Regions from separate parts of the Paraburkholderia sp. J7 genome, predicted to be linked through region 2. Evidence: predicted binding sites of a transcription regulator. Region 2 holds the regulator's gene; the other holds the start of a gene.

Region 1 (7,451 bases), on a different contig from region 2:
CGCTGCGCCAGCGCGTGCTGTTCGACCGCGCGACGGCGGCGTCGAGGCTGGGCGGCGCTTATGTGATTGACGCCACGGGCCATGTGAAGGCCGCGCGTAGCAACGCCTTCGAGGCGGCAGACACCAGCATTTCGTTTGCCGACCGCGACTACTTCATCGCGCAGCAGCACAACCCGCAAGCGGGCCTGTTCTTTTCGAAGCCGTATCATTCGCGCCTGCGCGGCGGCGTGCTCACCCTCGGCCTCACGCGCCGCATCAATGCGCCCGACGGCTCGTTCGCGGGCGTCGCGCTGCTCGGGGTGCGTCTCGACTACTTTCAGCACCTTCTGGAGCGCATCAATCTGGGGCCGGGCGGTCACCTCTTCATATTGATGCGCGACGGCACGGTGCTCGCGAGTCAGCCGCCGTCGCTGGGCGGCGCCGGATCGAACTATGCGGACCTGCCGAATTTCGCGGTCTTTTCCCGTCGCGCCGCCGGCAGCGATACGCTGCGCTCGGCGCTCGACGGCGTGGAGCGCATCTACACATTTGCGCACGTAGGCGACTCGCCGTTCATCGTCGTCGTGGCGCCCGCCGTGGACGATGTGCTCGCCGGCTGGCGGCGGCGCAGCTATATCGCGCTGGTGGTGACCACGGTGTTCGGCGGCGCGTGGGTCGCCGTGTCTTGGGTGCTTGCGTTCGCGCTGCGCGACAAGGTGGTGGCCGAGGGCGAACTCATGCGCCTGGCGGTAACCGACCCGCTCACGGGTCTTGCGAATCGGCGCGCGCTCGACAGCCGGCTCGCGGCGGAATGGCATCACGCGGTGCGCGAGCGCACGCCGCTTTCCGTGCTGTTCTTCGATATCGACCACTTCAAGCTCTTCAACGACACCTATGGGCACGCCGCGGGCGACGAGGTGCTGGCCTTCGTGGCCGGGCGCATTGCTTCGGGGTCGCGGCGCGCAACCGACCTCGCCGCGCGCTTTGGCGGCGAAGAGTTCGCGGTGGTGCTGCCGGGCACGGCGCTCGACGCCGCAACGCGCGTTGCGGAGAAGATCCGCAAACGCATCGAGTCGGACAATCTCACGCTAAGTGGTACGCACCATGGGTGCGTGACGGTGAGCGCGGGGTGTGCGAGCTGCAATCCGCCGGAGGGCGGCAGCAGCGCGAAGCTGCTGGCCGCCGCCGACCGCCTGCTGTACGAGGCCAAGGAAGCCGGCCGCAATCAGGTCCGGTCGCAGCAATGGACGGGAGAGGGAGCGCAGCCGCTGGTGGATTCCGAGGCCGGAACCCGAGGCCGTGATGCGCCCGCAACCCGGGGCTGAAGCGCGCCGGCATCTCGTGCGGCGCGCAACGCCCTCCATGCCGCTCAGCGCGCGGATTTCGACAGCCGGTGGCCGAGGCCCAGGTTCGAGACGATCTGCCACGTATAGACGCGCGAATAATGCACGCCGAACTGCCGGCCGATCAACTCGCGCACGCGGCTGTTGGTCCACGCATCGCTCGCGAAGCCATGCTCTCGAGCGGAGCCGTGCAGGGCGCTCGCGATCCAGCCTAGCGCGGCCTGATCGAGCACAGAGGGACGGCCGCCCACGCTCATCTGCTGGAGCGCGGCCAGTCCGCCGTCCTCGACGATGGACTTGTAGCGCCTCACCGTCTGGGCGGAGAGGTGGAGTGAGTCGGCGACGCTATTCACGGTCGCGCCTTCCATCAACATCTGGCCGGCGGCCATTCTTCTCGCGACGCTCGGCAGGTTCTCGGTTCGGGTAAGCATGTGTTCACTCGTCGACGAAAGATTCCGGACACGCGGCATTGCGGATGTGCCGCTCCTGTAACCCTTCCTGCAAGCGGGTCTTGTCGCTTGCCATGAACCCCGGCGCCGGTGCGGTGACGCGAGAGCCATGACGGACGGCGAAATCGACGCCCGGTGAAGGGCGCTTGTTGCGAAACGCCTCGGTGTTCCGCAGCGGATATTAATAATTGTTTTTGTAGGGAATGTGTATAGCTAGCGGAAAAATAGTCTGCTTGACTTGTGGATAATCCTGAACTAACGGGAAAAAACAACCGGTTCGCGTTGCTCAACAATGGGGGCTGGCATTTCGCATTGATCCCGCAATGCGCAGTTTGCTCCCATTGCAGCAAGATAACCTGACTTATTTGCTCAATCATTGAAAAGCAACATTGTGCGCTGTTTTGTATGATTAATTCACCGTTCGGCGGATATTTCGCCGGATCGACTCTATTCAATATGGATTAAATCGCGGAAGTGGCATCTAGAGATGTTTGTTAGCGTTTCAGGCTGCTGTCCGGTAAAAGTCACCGCCACCCGGCATGAGTGACGAAGTCAGCGGGGCAATTTCAGGGAGTGATTTGATTTTTTTGTGCAGAATGTTTTTCGCAAACATTTCGAATCGATTCGAATGCGGATTGGATTCGAATGAACGAATGCAGAATGCCGGATTTGCCGCGCAACGTATCGCGTAGCGAAACGGGTCCCTGAATCCTGTCGGGCCGCCAAATGCGCGCACTTTTCGTCAAGCGACGCGCGGCATGGGCGGCGGCCCGCTCTCTGGCCGCTGCGGATGAATAAAGAACTCGATGAAAAAGTAGGTCGTTTGTTGCGCCGCGCCGCGAGCCGCCGCTCGCTCGTGCCGTATGGCGCGTTTCACGCCCTGTTCGCGGGCGACGTGCCGTTGCGCGAGCGTTACGAAAAGCTCGAGGCGGCCGCGGCTGCGTTGTGCGAGCCGAGCGAGGCCGACTATGCGTCGCTGCTCTCGACCGATTCGGGCCTGCCCGGGCCGGACTTCTATACGCGCTTCAAGCGCCTGCATGCCGAGCGTTACTACGCGACGCTCGGCGCGGACCGGCACCGGATGCTGCGGCTCGCCGAAAAACGCCAGCTTGCGAACGAGGAACGCGAGCGCGTGTATGCCCACTATCTGCGCTGTGCTGCCGAAGAAGCCTGCATGAACGGCGTGTGATCCGCGCGAGCGGTGCCGCGTCGTTCTCTTGCCATTGACGATCCACGAAAAGGAGTTGCCACATGTCCACGCGCAATCGTTCTTCCGCGCCGCTGCTCGGCGCTGTTCTCGTGTTTGCCCTCGGCGTGTCGGCGCCGCTGCTTGCGCAGACGGCATCCGATGCCGCGCCTGAAAGCGCGCCGAACGCCCAGCTGCAGATCGGCGAGGTTCAGACCACAGCCACGGTCGTGGGTATCGACGCCGCCACCAATTCGGTCACGCTGCGCGGTGCGCGGCGCAACCTGGTGACGGTCGCGGTCGATCCCACCATCGGCGACGTGAGCAAGCTCAAGCCGGGCGATCACGTGAACATCCTCTACAAGGAGGCGTTGCTGCTGCGCGCCGAAAAGGTGGCGACGAGGGGTATCCGTTCGCGCGTCGATACGGTCGCTACCACGCCCGCTTCCGGAGGCGTGGCGGCCACGGCGCACAGCGTTCAGGTGGTTGCGACGGTGCAGAAGATCGACCGCAAGAGCCGCAAGGTCGCGTTGCGCGGACCGACCCGCACGGTCGTGGTCGTCGCGCCGCCGGACGTGCCGCTCGAATCGATCAAGGTGGGCGACAGCATTCGCGCTGACTATGTGAGCGCGACGGCGGTGCAGGTCACGCGCGACGGTCAGAAACTGCAGTGAGGCAATGACGCGTGGGCGGCGTGCCAGGCAAGGGCGCTAGTCCACGCGATTGCGGTCGCGCACGAGGATCGTGACGTAGATCGCCGTGCAGACGATGATGACGGCCACGCCGGTAATCACCTTCTGGTGGTCGAAGTTGATGAGGCCGACCACCGCGATGGCGATGCCGGCGGCGGAGCCGAGCGTGCCCATTGCGGCCACGAAAATGCGCATCTTGCTCCAGACGCGATGGCGCCGCTCGGGACCTGCGCCTTCCATAAATCGATGCAGTCGATCAAACATGGCGGCTCTTCCGGGTTGGGTAGAAGTCGGTCATGCGGGCACGATTGAATGAGCGGCCCTGACCAGTTCACGCACAGTGCAAGCACAGTTCAAGTATAGCCAGCCCATTATTACGCGTTCTTTCATTTGCCTGCATGCTATCGCGCCGGAATACCCGATCGCTTTTTGCGCAGGTTTAAGTTTGGCTTAATTTTCGCTCGCGATGATGGAGCCGTCGGGTCGATTTGATAGTTCGATTCGCGGTTGTTCTTCACGTCCCCTGTTGGCCGCCGATTCGTTCGGCGGCCTTTTTTTTGCCTGCCCTCGACGTTTGCTAGCGTCGAGCCGCGCGCATTCAAGCCTTATTTGTGATTGGTCGCGAGCGCGCCCGCGCTGTTCGCGCCGCCGAAAAGCTGCGTCAGATATTGCTGGTTGTTGTTCATGATCGACATGAGGTTATTGAGCGCGGTGAACTGGCTGTTGAATTTCCCAGTGAGCTGGGTGGCGCGCGCCTCGAGCAACGACGACTGCTTCTTGATGTCGTCGAGTTCCTTGTTGATGGCAGTGCTGCGCCGCTCGATGATGCCGCTCGACTGCACGTAGGGCGTGATGGCGCTGCTCAGTTTCGCGGTCGTGCCGCTGCTGCCAAACAGCGCTGCAATCGCGCGATTGCCCGGTTGCAGCGCTTTCTTGAACGTATCGTCGTCGATTTCCAGCTTCCCGCTCTTGTCGAGCTTGATGCCGATCTCGCCCAGCGAGTGGGTTACGCCGTCGTTGCCCTTCACGCCCGCCGATACGGCGGCAGGCAAACTCGACGCGAGCGTGCGCGCGATCGAGTTGCCGAGCAGCGCGCCCGCTTGTGCGCTGCTCGTACCGGTGGCGGCCGTGTAGGAGGTCAGCCCGTTCAGGGCGTCCACGTAGCTGTTGTACGCCTTCACGAAGTCGCGGATGGATGTACCTGTCGCTTCGGTGTCGGGGGCGATGGTGAGCGTTTGCTTCGTGCCCGCCGAGGCGCTTTCGAGCTTGATCGTGATGTCGCTCACCACGCCCTCGAGCGTGTTGCTCGCGCTCGTGACGCGCGTACCGTCTATGCGCAGCTCGGCGTCGCCAGCCGGCTCGACTTCGCGCATCTGCGAGGAAGCGAGGCGCGTGTCGACGCCTGCGCCCGCCTGCACGTCGATCGCGTTGGCCGCGCCGGTTTTGTTCGCGCTCAGCACGAGGTGCTGACCGTCGGCGCCATTGACGATCGACGCCGTGACGCCGGGGTTGTCCTTCGCCCGGTTGATCGCCGCGGCGACATCGGTGAGCTTGTTGCTGCCCGCGGCGATCGTCAGATGCATGGACTTGCCGCCCATCGAAATGTCGAGGCTGCCCTCGCCGAGCGTCTCGCCCGTGGCGAAGCTATCCGAGGTGAGCTTGTGCGCGCTCGCCAGGTGATCGACCTCGACCGTGAAGCTGCTCGCCACCGCGCTCTTGCCGGCAACCGCGCTCAACCCTTTGTCCTTTTCGCTCGTCGCGACCGTGAAGCGTTGCAGCGCGGCGCCGTCCTTGAACGGCTCGAGTGCGCTCTGGAGCGAAGCGAGCGCCGACTTCAGCGTGCCGAGCGCGGAGAGCGTCGTGTTGCTGGCCGTTTGCTTCGCGCTGAGGATGGCGCTTGGGCCCGCGATCTTCGCGTTGACGAGCGCCTTGACGAGCTGGTTGACGTCGAGCGTGGAGTTGGTCGCGCCGCTGATGATCGACTGGGCGGCGTCGCTCAGCGCACTGTTTGCGCTGGCGGTGGTGTTCGTGATCGTGCTTGCCATGAAAGAAGTCCGTTCGTTCCGGTGCGTCGAGTCGACGGAGCGCGCGAATGCGCAGCCATGCTTTCATTACGGCAAGCTTTCATGAAACTTAATGAAAGAATTGAAAAGAATTTGAAAAGATTTGCCTCGTCCTCGCGGCGGCGGCCGGCCGCCCGCCTCAGACGTGCTCGGGGAAGCCCGAGCGGCCTTGCGTGAGATCGGTCAGCGTGCTGCGCGCGGCGTCCACGGCGGTGGCGGGCAGCTGGATCGTGAGGCGCACGGTCATGGCGTATTGGCTTTCCACGAGCGTGAACTGCGCCTGATCGATCCAGTGACGCACGCGGGTTTCGTCGGGGTAGCCGAGTTCGACCGTGAGGCGCGCCTGCGCGATGCGCTCGACGCGCGCGGCCCCCTGCAGGGCAGTGGCGATGGCGTCGGTATAGGCGCGCACGAGGCCGCCCGCGCCGAGCTTCACGCCGCCGTAGTAGCGCACCACGGCCGCGAGCACGCCGTCCAGGTCGTGATGGCGCAGCACTTCGAGGATTGGGCGCCCGGCGGTGCCGGAGGGCTCGCCGTCGTCGGACATGCCGGACTGGCCGCCCGCGAGCAGGGCCCAGCAAACGTGCGTGGCAGTGGGATGTTCGTCGCGCAGAAGGCGGATTTCAGCCATGGCCGCTTCACGGTCGGCCACGGGAATGGCGTGCGCGATGAAGTGGCTCTTGCGGATCTCGAGTTCCGCGGTGACGGGATGGGCGAGGGTGAAGGTCGGCACAGGCGGGTTGGCACGGCAGGCGAAACCACCATGTTAGCCGATGCGCACCGACCGGATTTCGACGTCCGGCCCCATATCTTGCCAGTTTGTGTAATGGTGCTTTGCGCGGGATGCTAGTGACGCCCTGGCTTTCAGGCCGGATAATGCTCGGCATGACGGATCTAGCTCTGGCTGGAGCGAAGCCGAACTCCTCATTCGGTGATCCGTCATAGTCCTTTCTCTCGCGGCGCCGTTGCGGCCGACGCGAATCCCCAAGCGCCCAGAAGCCAAAAAAATCCCCGGTCGGACTGAGTCACGACCGGGGGTCACAAGGCTCGCCTGTTCTCAAGAGGCAATCCCACATTACGTCCGCAAAATTGCGTCCGCAATCGGAAAAAAAACCTGGTGCGCTTCGCGTTCGACGCGCGCTAGTGTTCTCACGGGTGCCAAAAAAAATCCCGGCCATCGCTGGCCGGGCAATGAGAATACACCGTGCGCTCCGGGGAACGAAACGCCCGACAACGTTACTAGCGGGCCGTGCGACCGGCAACACTTTCGCATTACCTTCAATTACTGACGTATGGCTTTCTGGCTGCGCCCCGCGCACGGCGCGGCGGGCTGGAATGGCCGTGTGACGGGCATTGTGAATATATTATTTCGCATGCCGAACGATATTTGTGCCTGAGTACGCAGATGGCTGAGTAAGGTGCTGAAATGCGCCGAGGCCGATCTCCCCTGGGGAAGACCGGCCTCGGTGTGCCACCTTCGGCGCCGCCAGGGAAGGCGGCCCGTCGATCACGCGTACGTCACGCGGATCAGTAACGCGGCGGGGGCGGCGGACGATGGTCGCCGTCACGATAGTGCGGGGGGCCCGGATCGTGCGGATGATGGTGCATCCACTCGTCGTGCGCCCAGTAACGGTGGCCGTCCCAATAACGGTCATCGTGCCAGCCGATCGAGACATGCGCGTCCACCGGCATCATGTGCGGTTGGCCGTATTGCGGCGCCGATTCGGCACGCAGCCCAT
Region 2 (7,451 bases):
AGCACGCCCGACTGGGCGCTCGAGGCCGCGCACGTCGCCGCGCGCCGCGCCGCGCAGCGCCTCGGCCACGGCCCGGAAGCCGCGGGTCCCGCGCCCGGCAGCCGCAACGCGCAGGGCGCCGACGCGGCCCAGACCGTGAGCGAAGCGATCCGCGCGCGCATCGAGCAGGTCGTCAACGAAACCGTGATGAACGAACTCGCCTCCATGCGCGGCATGATGGAAGAGCAGTTCGCGGGCCTCCTGTGGGGCGAACGCCAGCGCCGTAGCCCGGTGCAGGGCGCGCTCACCAAGCAGCTGTTCGCCGCGGGCTTTTCGGCGCAGCTCGTGAAGATGATGATCGACCGCCTGCCCGAAGTCGAAACCGAAGAAGCCGGCATGGAATGGCTCCAGTCGGTGCTCGAATCGAACCTGCCGGTGCTCGAAGACGAAGAGGCGCTCATGGAGCGCGGCGGCGTGTTCGCGCTGATGGGCCCGACCGGCGTGGGCAAGACCACGACCACGGCGAAGCTCGCCGCGCGCTGCGTGATGCGCTTCGGCGCGAGCAAGGTCGCGCTCCTCACCACCGACAGCTACCGTATCGGCGGCCACGAGCAACTGCGCATCTTCGGCAAGATCCTCGGCGTTTCGGTGCACGCGGTGCGCGACGGCGCGGACCTCCAGCTCGCCCTCACCGAACTCAAGAACAAGCACATCGTGCTGATCGACACGATCGGCATGAGCCAGCGCGACCGCGCCGTGGCCGACCAGATCGCCATGCTGTGCGGCGCCGGCCGCCCGGTGCAGCGCTTGCTGCTGCTCTCGGCGACCAACCACGGCGACACGCTCAACGAAGTCGTGCAGGCCTACCAGAGCGGCCCGGAAAACGCGCCGCTCACGGGCTGCATCCTCACCAAGCTCGACGAGGCGACCAATCTCGGCAGCGCGCTCGACACGGTGCTGCGCTACAAGCTGCCGGTGCATTACGTCTCGACGGGCCAGAAGGTTCCCGAGAACCTTTACGTGGCGACGCGCCGCTTCCTGATCCGCAGCGCGTTCTGCATACCGCGAGAGAGCTCGCCGTTCGTGCCGCACGAAGACGATATCCCGGCGCTGCTGTCGGCACTCTCGACGCGTTCGAATTCGCAGGCTCCCGAGGTCAGGTTTGGATAAGTTCGTAATCGATCAGGCTGAAGGGCTGCGGCGGCTCCTCGCGCGCGAAGGCTCGCGCGTGGTCGCGGTGACAGGCGGCGCGGGTTCGCCCGGCCGCACGACCGCCGTGGTCAATCTCGCGGCGGCGCTAACCGCGCAGGGTAAGGACGTGCTCGTGATCGACGAGTGCCTCGGACCCCGCTCGGTCTGCTCGCTGGTGGGCAATGTGCGCGGCGCAGGCAACTTCGCCGCCGTGATGCGCGGCGAGCGCACGCTCGACGAAGCCGTGGGGCGTCACGCGCTCGGCTTCGGCGTGCTGGCCGCCTCGCGCGACAACCGCGCGCAGTACACGTCCGCGCAACTGCAAAAAGTCATTTCGGGCCCCGCGGACATCGTATTGATCGACGCGCAGCTCGATGCCGAAGGCGCGCTCTCGCCGCTCGCCATGCACGCGCATGACGTGCTGATCGTCATGCGCATCGGTGCGCAGTCGATCACGGACGCGTATGCGTGCATGAAGCGGCTGCACTTCGCGCATGCGATCGCACAGTTCCGCGTGCTTGCGAATCATGTGGCGAACGCGAGCGACGCGCACACCGCAATCGAAAACCTCGCCGGGGTAGCGAGCCGCTACCTGAGCGTGTCGCTCGAAAGCGCCGGATGCGTCGCCGCCGATCAGCACATGGCGCAGGCGCTCAAACTCGCACGCTGCATCGTCGATGCGTTTCCCTCGACGAACGCCGCGCGAGACTTCCGGCACGTGGCCGCCGAACTGCCGCACTGGCCCATGCGACCCGCGGTTTCGGCGTGCTCGCCGGCCACGGCGCGCGCCAGCGCCGCATTCGTCCCCACGGACGAAGCACACGAAGCGGCGGGCGACGCACCCGCCGACGACCTGGACGGCGTGCCGCGAGACGGCGTCCAGCTACACGCTACGCATGCAACAAACGCCGCACACAGCGCGCTCGCCGCGAACGCCGATTCGTTCGTAGCCAGCGTGACGGGTGTGCATCCCGCACCCAACGCAACATCTGCGTCCGCACCGGCCCATGTGGGCTGGCGGACCGATACGCCCGCGCAGCGCACGTCGCCGCAGCACGTTTGACGTGCTCACGACGACGCCAATCAGGGACATGAGAAGTGGAGAGCACGATGTATAACGCTCAAGGAAAAATTTCGCAGGCCGACGTGCTTGCGAAGTACGCGCCGCTCGTCAGACGGCTCGGCTTGCAGCTCGTGGCCAAGATGCCGGCGAGCGTGGACCTCGACGACCTGATCCAGGCCGGCATGATCGGCCTGCTCGACGCGGCCAACCGCTACAAGGAAGATCAGGGCGCGCAGTTCGAGACCTACGCGAGCCAGCGCATTCGCGGCGCGATGCTCGACGAGCTGCGCAGCAACGACTGGCTGCCGCGCAGCCTGCGCCGCACCTCGCGCGAAGTGGAAAGCGCGGTGCACCAGGTGGAGCAGCGGCTCGGGCGCTCGGCGAGCGAAACGGAGATCGCCGAGCATCTGAGCATGCCGCTCGACGAATACCAGAGCATGCTGCAGGACCTGCATGGCAGCCAGCTCATCTATTACGAAGACTTCGACCGCTCCGCCGAGGACGAACCGTTCCTCGACCGCTATTGCGTCGATCACTCGGACCCGCTTTCGGCGCTGCTCGACGACAGCCTGCGCGGCGCGCTCGTCGAAGCGATCGAGCGGCTGCCCGAGCGCGAGAAGCTGCTCATGTCGCTCTACTACGAGCGCGGCATGAACCTGCGCGAAATCGGCGCGGTGATGGAGGTGAGCGAGTCGCGCGTGTGCCAGCTGCACAGCCAGGCGGTGGCGCGCTTGCGCACGCGGCTGCGCGAGATGGCGTGGGCCGGCCAGGAGACTTGAGGCGGTAGACGCCGCGCCTTGGCTGGCGTGGGCTGGGTTGCGGTGAAAGAGCCGGGGTGCGGGAGCGCTCCGGCTTTTTTGTTTGGCGGGCGGTTCGAATCACATGGTGCCAATTTGGCACCATGCGTGATATAGTGACTCCACTCCGTCAATGGAGATCGACTCGAACGAGAACCTCGGGCCGCGCATCCGCCAAACGATGTAGGCGTGCGCCAGGCCCGAAAAAAGGATGAACAATGGCTATCAACAACGGTATGGAAAACTCCAGCCGCGGGCGAATCACTGCCCGGTTGAGCGCGGAGAAACAGGAAATCCTGCAGCTTGCTGCAGACCTTTCGGGCAGCACCCTCAACCAGTTTATTGTGCAGGCCGCGCTTAGGGCCGCGGAGCAGGTTATCGAGCAGGAAGAGGTCATTCGTTCCATCCGCCTGACGATGGACGAATCGAAGCGCTTCTTCGCTTTGCTGGACGAGCCGCCGAAGCCCAATGAAGCGCTGCAGCGCGCGATGGCTCGCTTCAGGAAGAACAAGAGTGCAAACGCAGATTCGTCAGCTGAGGGAGAGCGATGACCGCAGCAGCTTCGACTGCGGCGTCGATTCGATGAGCGAATGGATTCGCCACGTAGCGAGTCAGCACCAAAAGAAGAATCTATCTCGCACTTACGTTGCTGCGGTGTCGTCCGCGCCGCGCACGATTGCGGGCTACTACGCCCTTGCGGCGACAGCGGTAGAAACGCAGGGAATGCCGGCCGCACGGCTGCCGAGGAGCGTGTCCGCAGTCCTGCTCGCCCGACTGGCGGTAGACAGGCGGCACCAGGGCCTGGGCCTTGGCGAATATCTGCTGATGCACGCACTGGATGTTGTTCTGACAACGGCGGAGTCGGTGGGCGTGCAGTGTGTTCTCGTCGACGCGCTCGATGAGAACGCAGGAGGGTTCTATCGGAAATACGGATTCGTGCCGTTCACCGATGCGCCGCGCAGACTTTTCCTGCCGGTCGCTACGATCAAGCAAGCATGAAAATCTGAAGGCGATTCGTTGCCTCAAACAAAAAAGCCGAAGCGGCAACGCTTCGGCTTTTGTCTTTGGCGAATCCCTGGTGAGCGCCGCTTACAGCCCGAACGCCGGCAGCCGCCCATCGGGACCGTACAGCATCGCGCCGTTGCCCGTTTCGCCGCGCAGGATCGAGAGCGCGCGGCGGTTATGTTCCATGCGTGTGCGGATCATCATGCCGATCGTGAGGTTCTTGCGGCGCGCGCGCTCGGTCGAACCCTTGAGCAACTCCCACTGGCTCGCGAGACGCGTGTCGCCGTCGCAGGCCATTTCGATGCCTTTGCGGCCGCCGGGGAGGCCGAGGCCTGCCAGCTGCGCGTCGCGCGCCTTTTCGAGGCCCGCGAGACGCTGCGTGAGCGTTGTCTTCTGCTCGACGATCTGCGGGAGCGCCTCCATGCCGTCGGCTGACACGAGCGCCTTTTCTTCATAGGCGAGCAGCGACGCGAACGCCTCAACCGTGGCGTGTTCGTCGATCAGTGTGGCCAACAGGGCATCTTTCATTGCAAGGCACCAAAAAAGCGAAGTTTACGCGGCGCTCGTGCGTCGGACGTCAGTTGCCAGACGTCGGCTTCACGAGGTCGCGGGCGGTTTGGATCACGCCGTCGGCAATCTTGCCGGAGTCGATCTGCAGCGTGCCGTTGCGGATCGCGTCCTTGATCGATTGCACGTGCGCCGTGTCGATGTCGGCGGAGCCGCTCGCGGCGAGCGAGCGCATCGTCGACGACAGCGACGAGAGGTTCACGTTCGCGCCCGCAGCGCTCGTGCTGCTTGCCGCGCCGGAGGTGGCCGCGCTGTCGGTGCTGGCGGCGCTTACGCCGCTCGAATCGGCTTGCGAGCGCGCAACGCCATCCTGCAGCGGGCGCGGATCATTGCGGGTGGAGGAGTCAACTTTCACGATGGGCTTTCCTGATCGATTTGACCTTGATAACGGCATAGGTCGGGCCGAACTTTAGCCGAAAATCCCACCGTTACATGCTGTTACGTGTGCTGGCGCACAAAGCCGTAAACCGCCGGATCGGGCCGCCGGACGGGGCTGAAACCGCCTCGATCCGGCCCTTACCAGATCTTGCTGAGCCTAGATTTGCACCTGCACGGTGCCGGCGTCCTTGACCACGCCCGAGATGATCTGGCCGCCGCTCGTGCGCACGCGCACCTGCTGGCCAGGCTCGGCGTTGTTCAGCGCGCTGCCTTCGGCGGAGATCGTGAAGTTGCTGCCCACGGCGATCACCTTGACGGTTTGCCCGATCACCACCGAGGCGGCGCTGCGCAGCATGTCGGTGCGCAGCGGCAGTCCCGCGGCAATACGCGCGAGCGCGACGGCGCCCGTCGCCTGGTTGGGATCGGTGATGATGGTCTGCGGCAGGTTCGCGAGATCGCCCGCGCGCGGCATGAAGTCCGCGGCCGAGAGGGCTTCGCCCGCGCCGATCTGGCGCGAGGCCACGTAGTAAGTCACGTCCACGGCAATGCGCGCGCTCACATAGAGCGTCCACGGCTTCGCGCCGATGCAGCGCACGCCCACGGTCGTGTGGCCATACGTGCGCGCGCCAGGCGGCATGAACGGCTCGAGCGAGGTGCAGGCCGCGAGGCCGCGCGGGAACACCGGCGCGACCGTAATGTTCACGTGGCCCGGCAAGCCCGCCGACTGCTGCTGCAGGAAGGTGAGTGCGACGGCGCGGATCGATTCGCCGTCCTGCTGACCGGGCGGTACGGTCTGCGCGTTCGTGGCGGCGGCGCTGGTATTCGGATTCGGCGGCGCGCTGGCGCTTGCACTGGCCACCGGCTTCGCGCCAGCGTCCACGACTACGGCGGCGACGCGGTTAGCGGTGCCTGGCAAGTTCACGCGCTGGAGCGTGCCCGCGTTGTTCGGGTTGGCCGGCGGCACGCGCACGGGCTGGGCGCTCGCACCCGGCGCGGGAATCGTGACGATGCGCGGCGCGTTGCCTTGGGGCACGCGCTCGCCGGGACCCGGAATCGTGATCATGCCGTTCGAGTCGACGCCCGCGCGCGCGTCCTCGGGTACGCCGCGCGAATTCAGATCGGCGTAACTGGCCGCGCGCAACGGCGCGGCGTCACTGGCGGGTGCATTGGTGGCGGCGTTGTTGGCGGCATTCGTGACGGTATTGCTGGCCATAGCCGCCGCAGGCTTCTTCGCGTTGCTGGCGAGCAGCGCGTTCATCTGCGCGGCGTCGGCGCCCGCGCGGTCGCCGTTGCCCGCAATAAAGATCTGGCCGCCCGCGCCCTCGGGCTGCGGTGCGGTTTGCGCCGCCGTTTGCGCCGCAGTTTGCCCATAAGCGAGCGCGCCACCCAGGGCGCAGCCAAGCACGCACGTCCAGGACACGCTCCACGACAGCGCGCGCGCACGCCGCTTCAGGCCCGCGTCGGGCCTGCGCAAAGAGGCAGTTTGCGGCATCGTCGTTCTCCATCGAATGCATTGACACGCCTCGCATTCTAGGCGGCCGCCCCCGCGCGCTTGCGTCGAATAGAGGGGCGCTTTACCGGCTATTCGTCCGATTGGTTCTTGCCACCCCCGCCTAATATTCCACTCCATGCGCAAAGGCCTTCGGGTCACGCGCCTAACGTTTGCGCCGCGCTTGCACCGGATTCCTCGCCGATGGCGAGCCTGCCGCGCTCACGCCAAATCCTTTTTCGCTTCACGGAGAACGCCCGATGCTGGACAAACTCGATGCCGAATTCGCCTTTGGGCGCGAAGCGCTCGATGTGCGCGCCACGCGGCAGGCATTGATCTCTTCGAACATCGCGAACGCCGACACGCCGGGCTACCAGGCGCGCGACGTGGACTTCTCGGCTTCGCTTGCGGGCGCGCTGCGCCAGCAAGGCGCCGGCGGCACGGCGGGCATGGCGGCCACCTCGGGCGGCAACGTCCAGCCGCTCGCCATGGCGCAGCCCGCGGGCGTGACGAGCGGCATGCAGATGGCGTCCACGGAGTCGGGCCACATGGCCGGCGACGCGAAGCTGATCCCGACCGGCGGCCCGGCCGACACCTACAAGAGCCAGCTCATGTTCCGCACGCCGGTGCAGCCCGCGCTCGACGGCAACACGGTCGATCTCGACACCGAACGCGTGCAGTTCGCCGACAACGCGCTGCACTTCGAGTCGGGCATGACGGTGGTCTCGCAGCAGATCAAGACGATGTTGTCCGCGATCACCTCGGGTTCGAGCTGATCGACGCGCGAGCGAAGCGGCAATACGTACGCAACAACGAAGCCATGAACGACCAACGCGCGCGCGACGCGCACCTGATGTGAGGTCAACGAAACCATGCCATCCCTGATGAACATTTTCAGCGTTGCGGGCTCCGCCATGACGGCGGAATCGCAGCGTCTGAACGTGACGGCGTCCAATCTCGCCAACGCCGACAGCACGACCGG

The links. Region 2 encodes FliA, which starts transcription of late flagellar genes. Its sites were predicted from a motif close to CTAAAGTTTNNNNNNNNNNNGCCGNTA; they were not measured.
Region 1: fliD (flagellar filament capping protein FliD) is a predicted target of FliA. The motif match lies at 5,761-5,787, and genes of this name have one in related genera.

What each region holds. Positions count from the first base shown of each region.
Region 1 is NZ_CAJMYZ010000029.1:24,189-31,639, forward strand. It holds gene U5A58_RS34625 (diguanylate cyclase) at 1-1,304, shown strand, start outside; gene U5A58_RS34630 (helix-turn-helix domain-containing protein) at 1,349-1,753, opposite strand; gene U5A58_RS34635 (hypothetical protein) at 2,562-2,960, shown strand; gene U5A58_RS34640 (hypothetical protein) at 3,023-3,631, shown strand; gene U5A58_RS34645 (DUF2964 family protein) at 3,668-3,913, opposite strand; gene fliD (flagellar filament capping protein FliD) at 4,255-5,694, opposite strand; gene U5A58_RS34655 (YigZ family protein) at 5,852-6,445, opposite strand; gene U5A58_RS34660 (hypothetical protein) at 7,240-7,451, opposite strand, start outside.
Region 2 is NZ_CAJMYZ010000001.1:592,349-599,799, forward strand. It holds gene flhF (flagellar biosynthesis protein FlhF) at 1-1,149, shown strand, start outside; partial or broken gene U5A58_RS02615 (MinD/ParA family protein) at 1,142-1,924, shown strand; gene U5A58_RS02620 (RNA polymerase sigma factor FliA) at 2,281-3,012, shown strand; gene U5A58_RS02625 (DUF1778 domain-containing protein) at 3,249-3,581, shown strand; gene U5A58_RS02630 (GNAT family N-acetyltransferase) at 3,544-4,029, shown strand; gene U5A58_RS02635 (flagellar protein FlgN) at 4,120-4,563, opposite strand; gene flgM (flagellar biosynthesis anti-sigma factor FlgM) at 4,613-4,957, opposite strand; gene flgA (flagellar basal body P-ring formation chaperone FlgA) at 5,138-6,472, opposite strand; gene U5A58_RS02650 (flagellar basal body protein) at 6,730-7,245, shown strand; gene flgC (flagellar basal body rod protein FlgC) at 7,342-7,451, shown strand, end outside.